Regions from separate parts of the Leifsonia sp. GW821-FHT13C05 genome, predicted to be linked through region 2. Evidence: predicted binding sites of a transcription regulator. Region 2 holds the regulator's gene; the other holds the start of a gene.
What was found. The regulator LexA, encoded in region 2, represses DNA repair genes until DNA is damaged. The targets are predictions, from matches to a motif close to TCGAACANNTGTTCGA.
Positions count from the first base shown of each region.

Region 1: the regulator LexA is predicted to act here: its motif matches at 1,458-1,473, upstream of imuA' (DnaE2-dependent mutagenesis accessory factor ImuA').

Region 1 covers NZ_JBXAPT010000001.1:501,727-510,558, reverse strand. Annotated here, with positions in the region: gene AC1ROC_RS02410 (DUF3097 domain-containing protein) at 1-721, shown strand, start outside; gene AC1ROC_RS02405 (cold-shock protein) at 917-1,120, shown strand; gene imuA' (DnaE2-dependent mutagenesis accessory factor ImuA') at 1,484-2,179, shown strand; gene AC1ROC_RS02395 (DNA polymerase Y family protein) at 2,181-3,731, shown strand; gene AC1ROC_RS02390 (error-prone DNA polymerase) at 3,822-7,214, shown strand; gene AC1ROC_RS02385 (tyrosine-protein phosphatase) at 7,350-8,075, shown strand; gene AC1ROC_RS02380 (AMP nucleosidase) at 8,103-8,832, opposite strand, start outside.
Region 2 covers NZ_JBXAPT010000001.1:126,026-134,857, reverse strand. Annotated here, with positions in the region: gene AC1ROC_RS00620 (LysR family transcriptional regulator) at 1-134, opposite strand, end outside; gene AC1ROC_RS00615 (MFS transporter) at 213-1,478, shown strand; gene AC1ROC_RS00610 (SseB family protein) at 1,509-2,381, opposite strand; gene priA (bifunctional 1-(5-phosphoribosyl)-5-((5-phosphoribosylamino)methylideneamino)imidazole-4-carboxamide isomerase/phosphoribosylanthranilate isomerase PriA) at 2,365-3,111, opposite strand; gene hisH (imidazole glycerol phosphate synthase subunit HisH) at 3,168-3,800, opposite strand; gene hisB (imidazoleglycerol-phosphate dehydratase HisB) at 3,797-4,399, opposite strand; gene AC1ROC_RS00590 (histidinol-phosphate transaminase) at 4,396-5,499, opposite strand; gene AC1ROC_RS00585 (LysM peptidoglycan-binding domain-containing protein) at 5,559-5,927, opposite strand; gene lexA (transcriptional repressor LexA) at 6,163-6,882, shown strand; gene AC1ROC_RS00575 (metallopeptidase family protein) at 6,998-7,348, opposite strand; gene metE (5-methyltetrahydropteroyltriglutamate--homocysteine S-methyltransferase) at 7,442-8,832, opposite strand, start outside.

The DNA of each region.
Region 1 (8,832 bases), 380 kb from region 2:
CGGCTTCTGCGGCGCCGTCACCCGCATCGAAGGGCAGACCGTCGAGCTGGAGGACTACTTCGGCAAGAAGCGCGTCTTCCCGTTCAGCGGATCGTTCCTGATCGACGGGTCGCCCGTCACGCTGGTGCACGCCGCGAAGGGCGGAGGGGCACGGGCGAGGACCGCATCCGGATCGTTCGCCGTCGCCGACCAGAAGGCCAGGGTCGCCCGCGCCAGCCGCATCTTCGTCGAAGGCCGGCACGACGCCGAGCTGGTGGAGAAGGTCTGGGGAGACGATCTGCGCGTGGAGGGTGTCGTCGTCGAATACCTGGAAGGCGTCGACGACCTGGATGCGATCGTGCGCGAGTTCGCGCCGGACCGGTCCCGCCGCATCGGCGTGCTCGTCGACCACCTCGTACCCGGCTCCAAGGAGAGCAGGATCGCCGACGCGGTGAAGCGCGGGCCGTACGGAGAGCACGTCCTGGTGGTCGGGCACCCGTACATCGACATCTGGCAGGCCGTGAAACCGGCGCGCGTCGGGCTGGACGCCTGGCCGAGCATCCCGCGCTCGATCGAGTGGAAGAAAGGGATCTGTGCCGCCCTCGGACTCCCCCACGAGACCCAGGCGGACACCGCCCGCGCCTGGAAACGCATCCTGGGCAGCGTCCGGAACTTCACCGATCTCGAGCCGGAACTGCTCGGCAGGGTGGAGCACCTGATCGACTTCGTCACCGAACCGTGACGAACCGCGACGGTCGGATTCTGCGTCACTGGTGTGTTTTTCGCGGTTGGCGGCTAGGCTAAGGCCAGTCGTGTGTTTTGCATGTGTTGGATAGGTGCGTCCCAAACCCGGAGCGTTGCCAGCTTTACAGGAGCAGGAGAACACGCGACGAGGCCCCGACAGTCGGGGTCGAGGAATATCGCTCCTGGAGGAGATATGGCTACTGGTACGGTCAAATGGTTCAACGCTGAAAAGGGCTTCGGCTTCATCGCTCCCGACGACGGCGGCGCTGATGTGTTCGCCCACTACTCGGCGATCGCTTCGAGCGGCTACCGCTCGCTCGAGGAGAACCAGAAGGTCGAGTTCGAGGTGACGCAGGGCCCCAAGGGCCTGCAGGCGGAGAACATCCGCCCGCTCTGACCTGAGCTTCGAACGGGGTCGCGCTTCGGCGCGGCCCCGTTTTCGTTTGCCTGCCGCCGCCCGCTTTCCAGCCCCGTCTCCGCTTGTACGGAGTTTCCGCCGCATCCCGGCCCCAGCTCCGCTTGAGCGGATGGATGCGCGGCGTGTCGCCACGCGCATCCGGTGTTGCGCGCGCCGCGGCTCTGCATCCGTTGCGCAGGAGATTTCCCTCGACACGCCGTCCGGCACTCCGCTGGAGCGGAGAAACGACGTGAAAGCGGCCGGTTCTCCGCCGGAGCGGAGTGCGCGGCGCGGGATGTGACGTGCCCGGCGCCGCCCGAAAATGCATTTGCCATCGTCGAACATATGTTCGAAAATAGAGGCATGCATTCTTCAGCAGCCACCGTCACCGAGCCGGTCGTCGACCGCGCGCAGGTGTACGAGCTGCAGTCGCGCATCCGGCAGATGCAGGCCACCACGCTGGAGAGCAGGCGACTGGAAACGCACCCGGCACTCTCTCCCCTGCTGCCGGGCGGTGCGCTGAAGGCCGGTGCCGCATACGCGGTGCGCGGGTCGACGACGCTCGTGATGGCCATGCTGGCCGGCCCGAGCGCATCCGGTGCGTGGTGCGGCGTGGTCGGGATGCCGGACTTCGGGGCGGAGGCGGCAGGCCGGTTCGGGATCGACCTCGACCGGCTCGTGCTCGTCCCGCACCCGGGCGAGCAGTGGCTGACCGTCACCGCCGCCGTCGTGGATGTGCTGAGCGTCGTGGTCGTCGCCCCCACCAGCCGGGCGCGCGACGGCGACATCGCCAGACTCACCGCCCGGCTGCGGCAGCGGGAGGCCACCCTGATCGTGGTGGGAGACTGGCCGCAGGTCGAGGCGACGCTCACGGTCTCCCGCAGCGGCTGGGACGGCCTCGGGGGCGGAACGGGCTACCTCTCCTCCCGCCGGGTGACCGTCGAATCCGCTCCGCGCGGCGGCTCCGGCCAGCGCCGCCGCGCGGAGCTCTGGCTGCCGGCCCTCGACGAGAGCTTCCGCTCGGCGTCCGGCACCACGCGCCTGGAAGCGGTGAGCTGAGATGCCGGCCGTCACCCGCGCGATCGTGCTGTGGTGCCCGGACTGGCCGGTGATCGCCGCCCTGCAGGCCGGCGACCTGCCGCAGGACACCCCGCTGGCGCTCCTCGACCGCAACCTCGTGTTCGCCTGCTCCGCCGCAGCGCGCGCGGAGGGCGTCACGCGCGGCCTGCGCATCCGGGAGGCCCAGGCGCGCTGCACCCAGTTGCAGGTGCTGCCGTACGATCCCGTCCTGGATGCGCGGGCCTTCGACCCCGTGCTCGCCGCGATCGAGGAGATCACCCCCGGCGTCCAGCCCATCCGGCCCGGCACCTGCGTGCTGCGCGCCCGTGGCCCAGCCCGCTACTACGGAGGAGAGGAGCAGGCCGCCGCCGAACTGTTGCGCTGCCTCGAAGGGCTCGGCATCCCGGACGCGCGCATCGGCATCGCAGACGGTCCGTTCGCCGCCGAGCAGGCGGCCCGCACGACCGGTGCAGAGCGCATCAGGGTCATCCCGCCCGGCGACTCCCCCGCGTTCCTCTCCCCCCTGCCCATCGCGCAGCTCGGGCAGGACGAGCTGACCCCGCTGTTCCGCAGGCTGGGCATCCACACCCTCGGCCACCTGGCCGCGCTCGGGGCGACGGATGTGCGGGAACGGTTCGGGGAGCGCGGCGCCTGGTGCCACACCATCGCGAGCGGGCTCGACAGCACGGCGGTGGTGCCGCGCACGCCGCCGAAGCAGCTGGAACGCGCGATCGAGTTCGAGCCGCCGCTCGACAGGGTGGACCAGGTGACGTTCGCGTTCCGGGGAACGGCGGAGGCGTTCATCGGCGGTCTCACCAAGGCGGGGCTGGTGTGCACGGCGCTGCGCATCGAGGTGACGGACGAGTCCGGCCGGGTGAGCGAGCGCAGCTGGCTGCACCCCCGGCTGTTCTCGGCGGCCGACGTGGTCGACAGGGTGCGCTGGCAGCTGCAGGGCTCCGGCAGCATCGAGAGCGGGCTCGGCTCCCCGATCGCGCGGGTGCTGGTGGAGCCGGAGGCCGTCGACGACATCGGCCACCACGAGGAGGGGCTGTGGGGCGGGGGCGCGGACGAGCGCATCCATCACGGGCTGTCGCGGGTACAGAGCATCCTGGGCCACGACGCGGTGCTCACGGCGACCATCGGCGGCGGGCGTGGGCTCGCGGAGCGGCAGGTACTCGTGCCGTGGGGCGACCGCGCCGTCGGGGTGGCGCGCGCCGACCAGCCGTGGCCGGGCAGCCTGCCCGCCCCGGCGCCGTCGACCGTGTTCGAGGCGCCGCGCCCCGTGGTGGTGCTCGGTGCGGACGGCGAGCAGGTCGGGGTGACGGGACGCGGCGTCGTCACGGAGCCGATCGCCCGGTTCTCATCGACGGGCACGGCACGGGATGCGCGCCCCGTCGACTCCTGGGCAGGCCCGTGGCCGGTGCGGGAACGCTGGTGGGATGCTGCCGCCTCGCGCACGGCGCACCGCTTCCAGGTGGTCGACGCGGACGGGAACGCGTGGCTGCTGGTGCTCGCGGACGGCGCGTGGCAGGCGGAGGCGCGGTATGACTGACCTGCCGCGCATGACTGACCTGCCGCGCATGGCTGACCCGGGCGGGATGGCTGACCTGCCGGGTGAGGCCGACCGGGGCGGAGGCCGCTGATGGGCTGGAACAACCCGCCGATCCCGTGGTCGGAGTTCGAGCGAAGGCTCTCCGGCCGGCGCACGGGCGAGCAGGCCGACGAGCGGCCGTCGTCCAGGAAACGACCGGCGTACACCCCTGCACCGATCGTGCAGGAGGAGGAGACGGACGGCCACGTGCCGTACGCCGAGCTGCACGCGCACACCAACTTCAGCTTCCTCGACGGCGCGAGCTCGCCGGAGGAACTGCTGGAGGAGGCGACCAGGCTGCGGCTGCACGGCCTCGCCGTCACCGACCACGACGGCCTGTACGGGGTCGTCCACCTGGCGGAGGCCGCCGAGGCGTACGAACGGGTCAAGACCGTGTTCGGCGCCGAGCTGTCGCTGGAGCTCAGCCGCCCCCAGAACGGAGAGGCCGATCCGGAGGGCAGCCACCTCGTCGTGCTCGCCAAGAAGCAGGAGGGCTACCACCGGCTGGCGGCGGCGATCACCGACGGCCAGCTCGCCGGCGAGGAGAAGGGGCGGCCGGTCTACGACGTCGCTGAGCTGGCGCGGCGCGCATCCGGAGAGTGGATGGTGCTCACCGGCTGCCGCAAAGGAGACGTGCGGCTCGCCCTCGCCTCCGACGGCGAACGGGCCGCTGAACGGGAGGTGGCGCGGCTCGGCGAGCTGTTCGGCCGCGACAACGTGCTGGTCGAGCTGATCGACCACGGCAACCCGCGCGACACCACGGACAACGACGTACTCGCCCGCATCGCCGCCAGGCTCGGGATGCCCGTGGTCGCCACCAACAACGTGCACTACGCCTCCCCTGCCCAATACCCGCTGGCCTCCGCGCTGTCCGCCGTGCGCGCCCGCCGCAGCCTGGACGAGATGGACGGCTGGCTGCCCGCCTCCGACGCGGCGCACCTGCGCTCCGGCCGCGAGATGGCGACGCGGTTCGCCCGCTACCCCGGCGCCGTCGAGCGCACGGTGGAGGTCGCGGACGATCTCGAGTTCCGGCTGCGCAGCGCCCGCCCGAAGCTGCCGAAGCAGGAGGTGCCGGACGGCCACACCCCGATGAGCTGGCTGCGCGAGCTCACCTGGCGCGGCGCGGAGGAGCGCTACCCGGACATCGCCACCGACCAGGCCAAGCGGGAGCGCATCGCCAGGGAGCTGGACGTGATCGAGGCCAAAGACTTCCCCGGCTACTTCCTCATCGTCTACGACATCGTGCGGTTCGCCCGCAGCCAGGGCATCCTCTGCCAGGGCCGGGGCTCCGCCGCCAACTCCGCCGTCTGCTACCTGCTCGGGATCACCGCCGTCGACTCGATCAAGTACGCGCTGCCGTTCGAGCGCTTCCTGTCGAGCATGCGCGAGGAGGAACCGGACATCGACGTCGACTTCGACTCCGACCGGCGTGAGGAGGTCATCCAGTACGTCTACCGCAAATACGGCAGGCACAACGCGGCGCAGGTGGCGAACGTCATCACCTACCGGCCGAAGAACGCGGTGCGCGACATGGCGAAGGCGCTCGGATACTCCACCGGGCAGCAGGACGGCTGGTCGAAGCAGATCGACTCGTGGGGTTCCATCCAGCCGACGGCCGACCACGACATCCCGGATGCGGTGGTCGGCCTGGCCAGCCAGGTGCTCAAGTTCCCCAGGCACCTCGGCATCCACTCCGGCGGCATGGTGCTCACCGACCGCCCGGTCGGCGAGGTCTGCCCGATCGAGCACGCCCGCATGGAGAACCGCACCGTGCTGCAGTGGGACAAAGACGACTGCGCCTGGATGGGCCTGGTCAAGTTCGACCTGCTCGGCCTCGGGATGCTGAGCGCCATCGACTACGCCATGACGACCATCGCGCAGTCGCTCGGCGAGCAGTGGACGCTCGACAGCATCCCGAAGGAGGAGCAGGGGGTGTACGACATGCTCTGCCGCGCGGACTCGATCGGCGTGTTCCAGGTGGAGAGCAGGGCGCAGATCGGCACGCTGCCCCGCCTGCAGCCGCGCGCGTTCTACGACCTGGTGATCGAGATCGCGCTCATCCGTCCCGGCCCCATCCAGGGCGGCGCCGTGCACCCGTACATCCGCAGGAAGCTCGGCCAGGAGGAGGTGACCTATCTGCATCCGGCGCTGGTGCCGGTGCTGGAACGCACGATGGGGGTGCCGCTGTTCCAGGAGCAGCTGATGCAGATGGCGGTCGCCGTCGGCGACTGCACGGCGGAGGACGCCGACCTGCTGCGGAGGGCGATGGGGTCGAAGCGCGGGCAGGAGAAGATCGGCTCGCTGCGCGACAAACTGTACGCGGGGATGGCGGGCAACGGCATCGTCGGCGACGACGCAGACGCCATCTACGCCAAGATCGAGGCGTTCGCGAACTTCGGCTTCGCGGAGAGCCACGCGATCAGTTTCGCGCTGCTCGTCTACGTGAGCTCTTGGCTGAAACTGCACTACCCGGGCGCGTTCCTCGCCGCCCTGCTGCGGGCGCAGCCGATGGGGTTCTACTCGCCGCGCACCCTCACCGCCGACGCGCGCAGGCACGGCGTGGTGGTCGAGCGTCCGGACATCGAACGCTCGATGGTGTTCCCCGTGCTCGAACCGATGGATGCGGCCGCCGCCGGCCCGACGGGGACCGACCCGTGCCTGGACCACGACCAGCCGGAGATCGCCCCGTTCGACCGCAGCGTGCCGCTCGACCACACACTGCACCGCAGGGACGCCGGCCATGTGGTGCGGCTGGGACTCGCGGGGGTGACGACCATCGGCGAGAAGCTGGCGGAGCGCATCGTCGCCGAACGCACATCCGGTGGCCGCTACCTGAGCCTCGGCGACCTGGCTCGGCGCGTCGGACTGAACGTGGCCCAGCTGGAGGCGCTCGCCGCAGCCGGAGCGTTCGAGAGCTTCGGCCTGAGCCGCCGCCAGGCGATCTGGGAGGCGGGGAACGCCGCCCAGGAGAAGCCGGAGTACCTGGCGGGCACCTCGATCTCCGTGCAGCCTCCCCTGCTGCCGATGCTGAGCCCGGCCGAACAGCTGGCGAGCGACCTGTGGGCCACCGGCATCTCCACCGACGACCACCCGATCGGCTTCCTCCGCCCGCACCTGCGCGCCCGCGGCGTCTACTCGGCCGACGGTCTCACCACGGCGGAGTCCGGCAGACGCATCGAGGTCGGCGGCGTGGTCACCCACCGGCAACGCCCGGCGACGGCGGCCGGGGTCACCTTCCTCAACCTGGAAGACGAGACCGGCCTGATCAACGTGATCTGCCCCGTCGGCGTCTGGAACCGCTACCGCCGCGTCGCCCGCGAAGCCCCGGCCATGATCATCCGGGGCATGCTGGAACGCAGCGAGGAGGGCGTCGTCAACGTGATCGCCGACCGCCTGGAGCCGCTCGACGCCGGGATGCGCACGGTGTCGCGCGACTTCCGGTAGGGGATGCGGGTCCGCCGCGCCGCCGCACTCCGCTCCGCCGGATAACCCGGCCGCCCAGGCCCGAAACTCCGCTCGAACGGAGCATCTGGCGGCGTGTCGCGCGACTTCTCCTCCTCAACGCCACATCGTGAACGGATGCGCGACCTCGCCTGGGACGGCTACCCAAACGCCCGCGACCTCGGCGGTCTTCCCACGCCGCACTCCCCCACCGGCGCCACTGTCTTCGGCCAGATCGCCCGCGGCCCCCGGCGCGAACTGCTCACCGACAGCGGCTGGGCGGCAGCGAACACCTGGGGCCTCCGCACCGTGGTCGACCTGCGCTGCGCGCACGAGGTCGGCCTCCGCGACGGCGATCCGGCGGTGTCGTCTGGGGCACTCACCGGCACAAACGTCATCTCCGCGCCGACGGAGGACCAATCCGACCCCGAGTTCCAACGGGTCTGCTTCCCGATCCTCGACTCACCCGAATACTGGCAGCACAACTGGCGCCTCCAGCCCCACCTCGTCCGCACCACCTTGGAAACCATCGCCGCCGCCCGGCCCGGGATGCTCGTGCACTGCAGCGCAGGACGGGACCGCACCGGCATGATCAGCGCCCTCCTGCTCGGCAACGCCGGGGTGCCACCGGACGTCGTCGCCGACGACTACGCCCGCTCCGTCCGGGCGATGGCAGGAAGCGCATCCCACGCGCCGACCACCGACCGCCAGGCGGCATGGACTGCCGCAGAGGTGGACGACTGGCTCACCACCGCCACCCCAACGGTGCGCGAGACGGCAGAGCGTGCCGCGGAGATCTTCGACACGCTCGGTGTCGCGCATCCGGTCACGACCCGCTTGCGCGACCTGCTCACGGCGCCCTGACCCGCGGCCCCGCCCGTCCCGCCTCCACTACTCGTCCTCGAACCGCAGGTGGCGCACGCTGCGGCCGTTGCGCCGCACCAGCCGCAGCGCCTCCACGCCGATCCGGATGTGCCGCTCCACGAACATCCCGGTCACCCCGCGGTCGCTCTCGGCGGTCTTCACGCCTTCGGGGATCATCGGCTGGTCGGAGACCAGCAGCAGCGCGCCGCACGGGATGCGGTTGGCGAAGCCGGCGGCGAAGATCGTCGCCGTCTCCATGTCCACCGCCATCACGCGGGTCTCGCGCAGCCTCGCCTTGAACTTCTCGTCGTGCTCCCAGACGCGGCGGTTCGTCGTGTAGACCGTGCCCGTCCAGTAGTCGTGGCCGAAGTCGCGGATCGTGGTGGAGACGCCGCGCTGCAGCTGGAAGGCGGGAAGCGCGGGCACCTCGGGCGGGAGGTAGTCGTTCGACGTGCCCTCCCCGCGGATCGCCGCGATGGGGAGGACGAGGTCGCCGAGCTGGTTCTTGCGTTTCACTCCCCCGCACTTGCCGAGGAACAGGGCCGCTTTCGGCTGCACCGCGCTCAGCAGGTCCATCACCGTCGCGGCGTTGGGGCTGCCCATCCCGAAGTTGATGATCGTGATGCCGTCGGCGGTGGCGTTCGGCATCGGCCGGTCGGCGCCGCGCACCTCTGCTCCGTACCATTCCGCGAAGCGCTGCACGTAGTCGCCGAAGTTGGTGAGCAGGATGTGGTCGCCGAAGTCCTCCAGGGCGGTC
Region 2 (8,832 bases):
CCGCCGAGCTCGCGTTCCAGCGAGCGGACGCCGGCGGAGACGGTGGACTGGGCGGCGAAGACCCGGTCGGCGGCGCGGGTGAAGTTGAGTTCGTCGGCGACGGCGACGAAGTATTCGAGCTGGCGGGTGTCCACGGGGTAATCGTAGTGGTCGATCACCAGAATCGGGGATATCCGTTGGACTCGATTGCCAGGTGGGAGCACGATAGCGGTATGGCACTCATGACCTCCCCCACCAGCGCATCAAGCAGCTCCCGCGCATCCGGCTCGACCGGCGCCTCCGGCGCATCCCGTGGGCCGTGGCGGCTTCGTCACGGTGCAGGATTCTGGGTGATCGCGGCGGCGTTCCTCGCGGTGATGGCGTTCTCCACCCTGCCGACCCCGCTGTACGCGCTCTATCAGCAGCGCGACGGGTTCCCGACCTGGGTGGTCACGGTGGTGTTCGCTGCGTACGCGATCGGCGTGCTCGCGAGCCTGTTCCTGATCGGCCACATCAGCGACTGGGCGGGACGCCGCAGGATGATCCTCGTCGCCATCGCCCTCGAGATCGTCGCCGCCGTGCTGTTCCTGTTCTGGAACGACATCCCCGGCCTGCTGGTGGCGCGCGTCATCTCCGGCGTCGGCGTCGGGGCGCTGACGGCCAGCGCGACCGCACACCTCAGCGAACTGCGCTCCACCGCCCGCCCGGAGGAAGGTCCCCGCCTCGCCGGAACCGTCTCCACCGTCGTGAACACCGGCGGACTCGCCATCGGCCCGCTGATCGCCGGAGCGTTCGCGCAGTTCCTCCCCGCCCCGCTGGTGCTCCCGTACGCGGTGTTCCTGGCGATCCTCGCCGTCGCCGCGGTGGCGGTCGCCCTGGTGCCGGAGACGGTCGAGCGTGCTGAGGAGCGCCCCGCATACCGGCCCCAGCGGATCTCACTGCCACGGGATGCGCGGAGCACCTTCTCCGCCGCAGCCGTCGCGGCGTTCGCGGGCTTCGCGGTGTTCGGGCTCTTCACTTCGCTCGCGCCGACCGTGCTTTCCGGCGTGCTGCACGAGACCTCGCGCCTCGTCGCCGGCGCCGTCCCGTTCTCGGTGTTCGCCGCGTCCGCGGTGTCGCAGATCGTGTTCGCCCGGCTGTCGTCCCGCGCCCAGCTGGTGCTGGCCATCCCGCTGGTGGTGCTCGGCCTCGCCGGTCTCGCGGTGGGTGTGCTGGTCGCCGGGCTCTGGCTGTTCGTGGCGAGCGGCGTGGTCGCGGGCGCGGGCGTCGGCCTGCTGTTCCGCTCCTCCATCGCGGTCGCGGCGTCGCTGTCGTCCCCGGATCACCGCGGCGAGGTGCTCGCGGCAATCTTCCTCATCGCGTACGTCGGCCTCGCGGTGCCCGTGCTGCTGGTGGGGGTGGCGCTGATCGTGTGGCCGGTGGTGCCGGTGCTGGTGGTGTTCGTGATCGTGGTGGGTGTGCTGTCGCTCGCCGGCGGCCTGCGGATGCTGCGCCGCTGAGCGGGGCGGGGTGGGTGGGGGCGGCTCGCGTCAGTCGGCGGCGCGCAGCTGCACGCGCAGCGAGTCCACGCGGGTCGCGATCACGTCGTCGGCGGCCCAGCGCTGAGCGAGTCGGCCGAGGACCGCATCCAGTTCCTCCCTGGTCAGCCCGGCGGAGAGCGTGAGGCGCACGACCAGTTCTTCCCCAGCCAGCCGGGCGCCGGGGTCGCCGGCGATCAGCTCGATGTCGTGCACGCCGAGCTCCGACCCGATGGATGCGGTGAACGCCGTGAACACCTCCGGGTCGCGGTCGCTCGGCAGCCAGGGGCGGCTCTGCGCGATCGCCCACAGCGCTGAGCGCCGCAACACGAACTCGGTCTCCGAGGTCGGGTCGAGCACGACCAGCTCGGTGTCCTCCGCGGCGGCGGCGAGCGCGACGCGCATCCCGTCGGCCGGCACGGGACGCGCATCCCTGTTCCAGGTCTGCATCGCGGTCACCGAGGAGAACACGGGCAGCACGGTGCGTCCGTCCGGACCGGCGACGGTCACGATGGCGAGTTCCTGGGTCTTGTCGATCAGCAGCCCGTCGTCGGTGGTGTCGCTCTCGCCGAGCCGCGCCATCAGCGGGATCAGCAACCGCGACGCGCGCACGGCATCCACGACGGCCTCCGCACCCACTTCGCCGGCGCGGAACGCCGCCAGGGCGCCGAGCAGTGCGGGAGGGGCGCTGCCGTCGTCGTCGCCGAACGCGTTGTCGTCGAACTCCCGGCCCTCCCACGGCTGGCCCGCCGAGTCCGCCAGACGACCGGCGTCGGCCGCCAGCTGCGCCGCGAACCCGCTCAGCCGCGCGGCGCCCTTCGCGCTCGGGCCCGTGGATGCGTGGTCGTCGCCCGACCCGTCGCCCGGCTCAGTTCCCTGCGACATCCAGCGCCTCGGGCAGCGTGAACGCGCCGGCGTAGAGGGCCTTGCCGACGATCGCGCCTTCGAGGCCGCGCGGAACCAGTTCGCGCAGGGCAGCGATGTCGTCGAGGTTGGAGATGCCGCCGGACGCCACCACCGGGCGTGCCGTGCGGTCCATCACCTCGCGCAGCAGGTCGAGGTTGGGGCCGCGGAGGGTGCCGTCCTTGGTGACGTCGGTGACGACGTAGCGGGCGCATCCCGCGTCTTCTAGGCGGTCGAGGACCTGCCACAGGTCGCCGCCGTCGCGGGTCCAGCCACGGGCCGCGAGGGTGGTGCCGCGCACGTCGAGGCCGACCGCGATGGCCTCGCCGTACTGCCCGATCACGTTCGCCGCCCACTCGGGGTTCTCGAGCGCCGCCGTGCCGAGGTTGATGCGCTTCGCGCCGATCTCGAGCGCCGACTCCAGGGAGGCGTCGTCGCGGATGCCGCCGGAGAGTTCCACGTTCACGCCGCGGACCTGCTTGATGACCTTCTTCAGGATGGCGTGGTTGTCGCCCCGGCCGAACGCCGCATCCAGGTCGACCAGGTGGATCCACTCCGCGCCCTCGTCCGCCCACTCGGCTGCCGCGTCGACCGGGTCGCCGTAGCTCGTCTCCGAGCCTGCCTCGCCCTGGGTCAGGCGCACCGCTTTGCCGTCGGCCACGTCGACCGCCGGCAGCAGGACGAGCCGGGGGGTGTTGTTGAATTCGCTCATGATCTTCCTCGGTTGGGTCCGCGCGTCCGCGCGGGCTCGGGGTGTTGCCTGTCGGCTTAGAGGGTGCCGATCCAGTTGCGCAGTAGCTGAATGCCCGCGCGTCCGGACTTCTCCGGGTGGAACTGGGTCGCACTCAGCGGCCCGTTCTCGACGGCCGCGATGAACGGCTGGCCGTGGGTGGCCCAGGTGACACGCGGCTTCGGGAACGGCGGGACCACATCCAGGGTCCAGTCCTGCGCGGCGTATGAGTGGACAAAGTAGAACCGTTCGTCGTGCAGCCCGTCGAACAGCGCGGAGTTCTCCGGAGCGTCGACCGTGTTCCAGCCCATGTGCGGCACCACGTCGGCCTTCAGCAGGTCGACGGTGCCAGGCCATTCGCCGAGCCCCTCGGTTTCGAGACCGTGCTCGACGCCGTGCTCGAACAGCACCTGCATGCCGACGCAGATGCCGAGGACCGGCCGTCCGCCGGCGAGGCGCTTGTCGACGACCTCGTCGCCGTGGGATGCGCGTAGCGCGTCGATGACGGCGGCGAACGCACCGACACCGGGGACGAGCAGCCCGTCCGCCTCCTGGGCGCGCTTGCGATTGCCCGTCAGCTCGACGTTCGCACCGGCCTCTTCGAGCGCCTTGACGGCCGAGTGGACGTTGCCCGTCCCGTAGTCGAAGACGACGACATCGGGTTTCGTCACAGCGCCCCCTTGGTGGAGGGGATGCCGGTGATCAGCGGGTCGAGCGCCTTGGCCTGGCGGAACGCGCGGGCGAACGCCTTGAACTCGGCCTCCGCGATGTGGTGCGGGTCGCGGCCTCCGACGACGGTGATGTGCGTGGTGATGGCGGCGTTGAACGAGATGGCCTCGAAGACGTGGCGCACCATCGACCCGGTGAAGTGACCGCCGATGAGGTGGAACTCGAACCCGGCGGGCTCGCCGGTGTGCACGAGGTACGGCCGTCCGGAGATGTCGACGACCGCCTGCACCAGCGCCTCATCGAGCGGGACGAGGGCGTCGCCGTACCGGGAGATGCCGCGCTTGTCGCCGAGCGCCTGCTTGATGGCCTGACCGAGGACGATGCCGATGTCTTCGACGGTGTGGTGCACGTCGATGTCGGTGTCACCGCTCGCGCGGACCCGGAGGTCGGTGAGCGAGTGCTTCGCGAACGCCGTCAGCAGGTGGTCGTAGAACGGCACGGACGTCTCGATGTCCGTAGCGCCCGTGCCGTCGAGGTCGATGCTCAGCTCGATGCTGGACTCGCTGGTCTCCCGCTGCAGGGTGGCGATGCGATTCGTCATGACAGCGAGTTTACCGGGGCGCCCGGACGCCGGAGCGCCGCGAGAGCGTCGAGGAAAGCGGTGGTCTCCTCCTCGGTGCCTGCTGTAACGCGCAGGTGGTTCGGGATGCCGACATCCCGGATGAGCACCCCGCGTTCGAGCAGCGCTTCGAACGTCGCGTGCGGGTCGGCGACGCCGCCGAACAGCACGAAGTTGCTGCCGCTGCGGTGCGGCTGGTAGCCGAGCCGGGCGAGCTCGGTGACGAGCCGGTCGCGCTGGGTGCGGATCTCGCCGACCATCGCCAGCATCTCGGCGGAGTGGGCGAGCGCCGCGACGGCGGCGGCCTGGGTCAGCGCGGAGAGGTGGTACGGCAGGCGAACGAGGCGGAGTGCATCCACCACGGCAGGATCGGCGGCGAGGTACCCGACGCGCGCACCGGCGAACGCGAACGCCTTGCTCATGGTGCGCGAGATCAGCAGCCGCGGACGCCCCGGCAGCAGGCTCAGCGCCGTCTGTTCGCCGTCGGGCATGAACTCGGCGTACGCCTCGTCCACGATCACGATGCCGCGCGCGGCGTCGTATGCGGCCTCGATCGTCGCGAGAGACAGCGGCGTGCCGGTCGGATTGTTCGGCGAGCACAGGATCACGATGTCCGGGTCTTCCCGCCGGATCTGCTCGGCCGCGGTTTCGGCGGAGAGCTCGAACTCGTCGTCGCGGGCGGCGGCGATCCAGCCGGTGCCTGTTCCGGATGCGAGGAGCGGGTACATGGAGTACGTCGGGGAGAACCCGAGCAGGGTGCGGCCCGGTCCACCGAACGCCTGCAGGATGTGCTGCAGCACCTCGTTGGACCCGTTCGCCGCCCAGATGTTCTCGGCGGTGAGCCCGTGCCCGAGGTACCGCGCGAAGCTCTCGCGCAGCTCGGTGAACTCCCGGTCGGGGTAGCGGTTGACGCTCCCGATCGCGGCGGAGATGCGGGCGACGATGTCGGCGGCGACGTCTGCCGGCACCGGATGCGTGTTCTCGTTCACGTTCAACGCCACGGGAACGACCTTCTGGGGCGCTCCGTACGGGGTCTTCCCCCGCAGGTCATCACGAATCGGCAGATCGGAAAGAGAGGTCACCCATCAATGCTAGTCACGCCGCGAGCCGTGTGACGCCGGGCTGCACAGCGCCGCTGCCCCTACTTCGCGTACTGGGACGGGATCGCGAGCTGCTGCCCGGGCGAAACCACCGCGGTGTCGAGCTGGTTCAGGGAGACGATGCTGGCGATCACGTCGCGGGGGTCGGCACTCGGCGCGACCTTCTCGGCGATGCTCCACAGGGACTGGCCCGACTCGACCGTGACGTACTGGAAGCGCACGTGGGCCTGGTCGCCGGAGGCGAGGGCTCCCCCGCCGTTGAGGGCGAAGACCAGGGCCCCGACGATGAGCGGGACGGAGGCGAGCGTGGTGAGGACCGCGCGCCCACGGCGCGTGAGACGCAGGCGCGTGCGAGCGCCGGCGGGCGTCTGGAACTGCGACGACGACATCGTGACCGTTGCTGTGCTCATGCTGTTGACCTCCTAAGATTCCGCACCCGGTGCTTGGCCGGCAGGCCGGATGCGAAGCTGTGTTCCGAATATATCTTCGAATGTTCGAAACCACAACTGTGATTCAGTGGCGAAAACATCCGGGCGATTTCGAGACACGCTCGAACACATGTTTGTTTTAGCCCTGCATCGTGGATACAGTTTCGATTGTCTGGACTTCACTCAACCAGGCACCACCGACATTCGGGCCGGCCGGATGCGCAGACGGGTCACGAAAGGGACGACCGTGGCGAACGACAACCAGGGAGCACGCGAGCGCGGAGGCACGCGCAGACGTAAGAACCTGAGCGACAAGCAGCTGGCCATCCTCGACGTCATCCAGCGCTCGGTGAGCCAGCGCGGCTATCCGCCGAGCATGCGCGAGATCGGAGACGCCGTCGGCCTCTCCTCCCTGTCGAGCGTCACGCACCAGCTCAACCAGCTCGAATTGAGCGGATACCTGCGCCGCGACCCCAACCGGCCGCGCGCGCTCGAGATCCTGATCGACCTGCCCTCCAACTCGTCCGAGTCCGTCGACTACGAGAACCAGACGCCCGTGGGCGACGCCGCGATGGTGCCTCTGGTCGGCCGCATCGCCGCCGGTGTCCCGATCACCGCCGAGCAGCAGGTGGAAGAGGTCTTCCCTCTCCCCCGCCAGCTGGTCGGCAACGGCGAGCTCTTCATGCTGAAGGTCGTCGGGGAGTCGATGATCGACGCGGCCATCTGCGACGGCGACTGGGTGGTCGTCCGCACCCAGAAGACGGCGGAGAACGGCGACATCGTCGCGGCCATGCTCGACGACGAGGCAACGGTCAAGGTCTTCCGCCAGCGCGACGGCCACACCTGGCTGCTCCCCCGCAACTCCAACTTCGAACCCATCCTGGGCGACTACGCCGAAGTCCTCGGCAAAGTCGTCGCCGTCCTCCGCGCCGTCTGACCCACCCCCAAACAATCGAGTCCGAAGTTGTTCACCCTCGCCACCGGCGTGGCGCGTGAATAACTTCGGACTCGATTGTTTTTGCGAGGCGAGGCGGGACGAGCGGGGCGCGCGGTCAGGCCCAGCCGAGTTCCTGGAGGCGGGCGTCGTCGAGGCCGAAGTAGTGGCCGATCTCGTGGACGAGGGTGATCCGCACCCGGGCGCGCAGCGCATCCATGGTCGACACGCTCGCGGCGAGATTGTTGCGGTACAGGGTGATCCGGTCGGGCAACTCGCCGAAACCGTACACGCCGCGCCTGGTCAGTGGATGCCCGCTGTACAGCCCGTAAAGGCGCGGCCTCGCGCCGGGAGGCTGGTCCTCGATCAGGATCGCGACGTTCTCCAGCGGCTCGACCATGTCGGCCGGAAGCGCATCGAAGACCTCTCCCACCAGTGCCTCGAACGCGTCAGCGCCAATCTCCACCATTCCCCCATCCTCGCCCCGCACGCGACAGAGCCCGGGTTTTTCGCCGCAGACGAACAGACTGCGGCGAAAACCCCGGGCTCAGAAGCGAACGTGCTACACGGGAGTCGGCGCCGAGGCGGAGGCGCGCACGGCACGCGTCGCCTCGATGATGTTGCGCAGCGACGCAACGGTCTCGTCGTAGCCGCGCGTCTTCAGCCCGCAGTCCGGGTTCACCCACAGCTGCCGCCCGGGGATCGCCCCGAGCGCCGTCTCCAGCAGCTCGGTCACCTCGGCCACCGACGGCACGCGCGGCGAGTGGATGTCGTACACCCCCGGGCCGATGCCGTGCTCGAACCCGGAGCTCTGGATGTCGTGCACGACCTCCATGCGCGACCGGGCCGCCTCGATGCTGGTGACGTCCGCATCCAGGTTGCGGATCGCGTCGATGACCACGCCGAACTCCGAGTAGCAGAGGTGCGTGTGGATCTGCGTCTCGTCGCGCACGCCGGAGGTCGCGAGCCGGAACGATCCGACCGACCAGTCCAGGTAGGAGGCGTGGTCGGACTTCTTCAGCGGCAGCAGTTCGCGCAGGGCAGGCTCGTCCACCTGCACCACCCGGATGCCCGCGGCCTCCAGGTCGGAGATCTCGTCGCGGAGCGCCAGCGCCACCTGCCGCGCCGTCTCGCCGAGCGGCTGGTCGTCGCGCACGAACGACCAGGCGAGGATCGTCACCGGCCCGGTCAGCATGCCCTTGACCGGCTTGGGCGTGAGGCTCTGCGTGTACGTCGACCACTCCACCGTGATCGGCTTCGGCCGCGACACGTCGCCCCAGAGGATGGAGGGGCGCGTACAGCGCGAGCCGTACGACTGCACCCAGCCGTTCTGCGTCACCGCGAACCCGTCCAGGTTCTCGGCGAAGTACTGCACCATGTCGTTGCGCTCGGGCTCGCCGTGCACGATGACGTCGATGCCGATCTCCTCCTGCAGGTCGACGACGCGCTTGATCTCGTCGCGCATCCTGCCCAGGTATTCGGCCTCGGTGATGAGTCCCTTGGCGAACTGCGCACGCGAGCGGCGGATGTCGCCCGTCTGCGGGAACGACCCGATGGTGGTCGTCGGCAGGAACGGCAACCCGAGGGCGGCATCCTGGGCGGCCAGCCGGTCGGCGTACTCTCCGCGGGCGAAGTCGGCCTCCGTCAGCGCCTCCTCGCGCTCGCGCACGGCCGGCACGCGCACGCCCGGCGCCGACGCTCGGTCCGCCAGGGCGGCGGAGGCGGCGCTCAGCTCCTCCCGGATGGCCTCGTGGCCGTCCACCAGCCCGCGCGCCAGCGTGGCGACCTGCGCGACCTTCTGGTCGGCGAAGGCGAGCCAGCTCTTCAGCTGGTCGGACAGCTCCGGCTCGTCGTCCACGTCGTGCGGAACGTGCTGCAGCGAGGTGGAGGTCGAGACGGCGACGTCCGGGCTCAGCGACAGCAGCTCGGTGAGGGTGCCGAACGCGGCTTCCA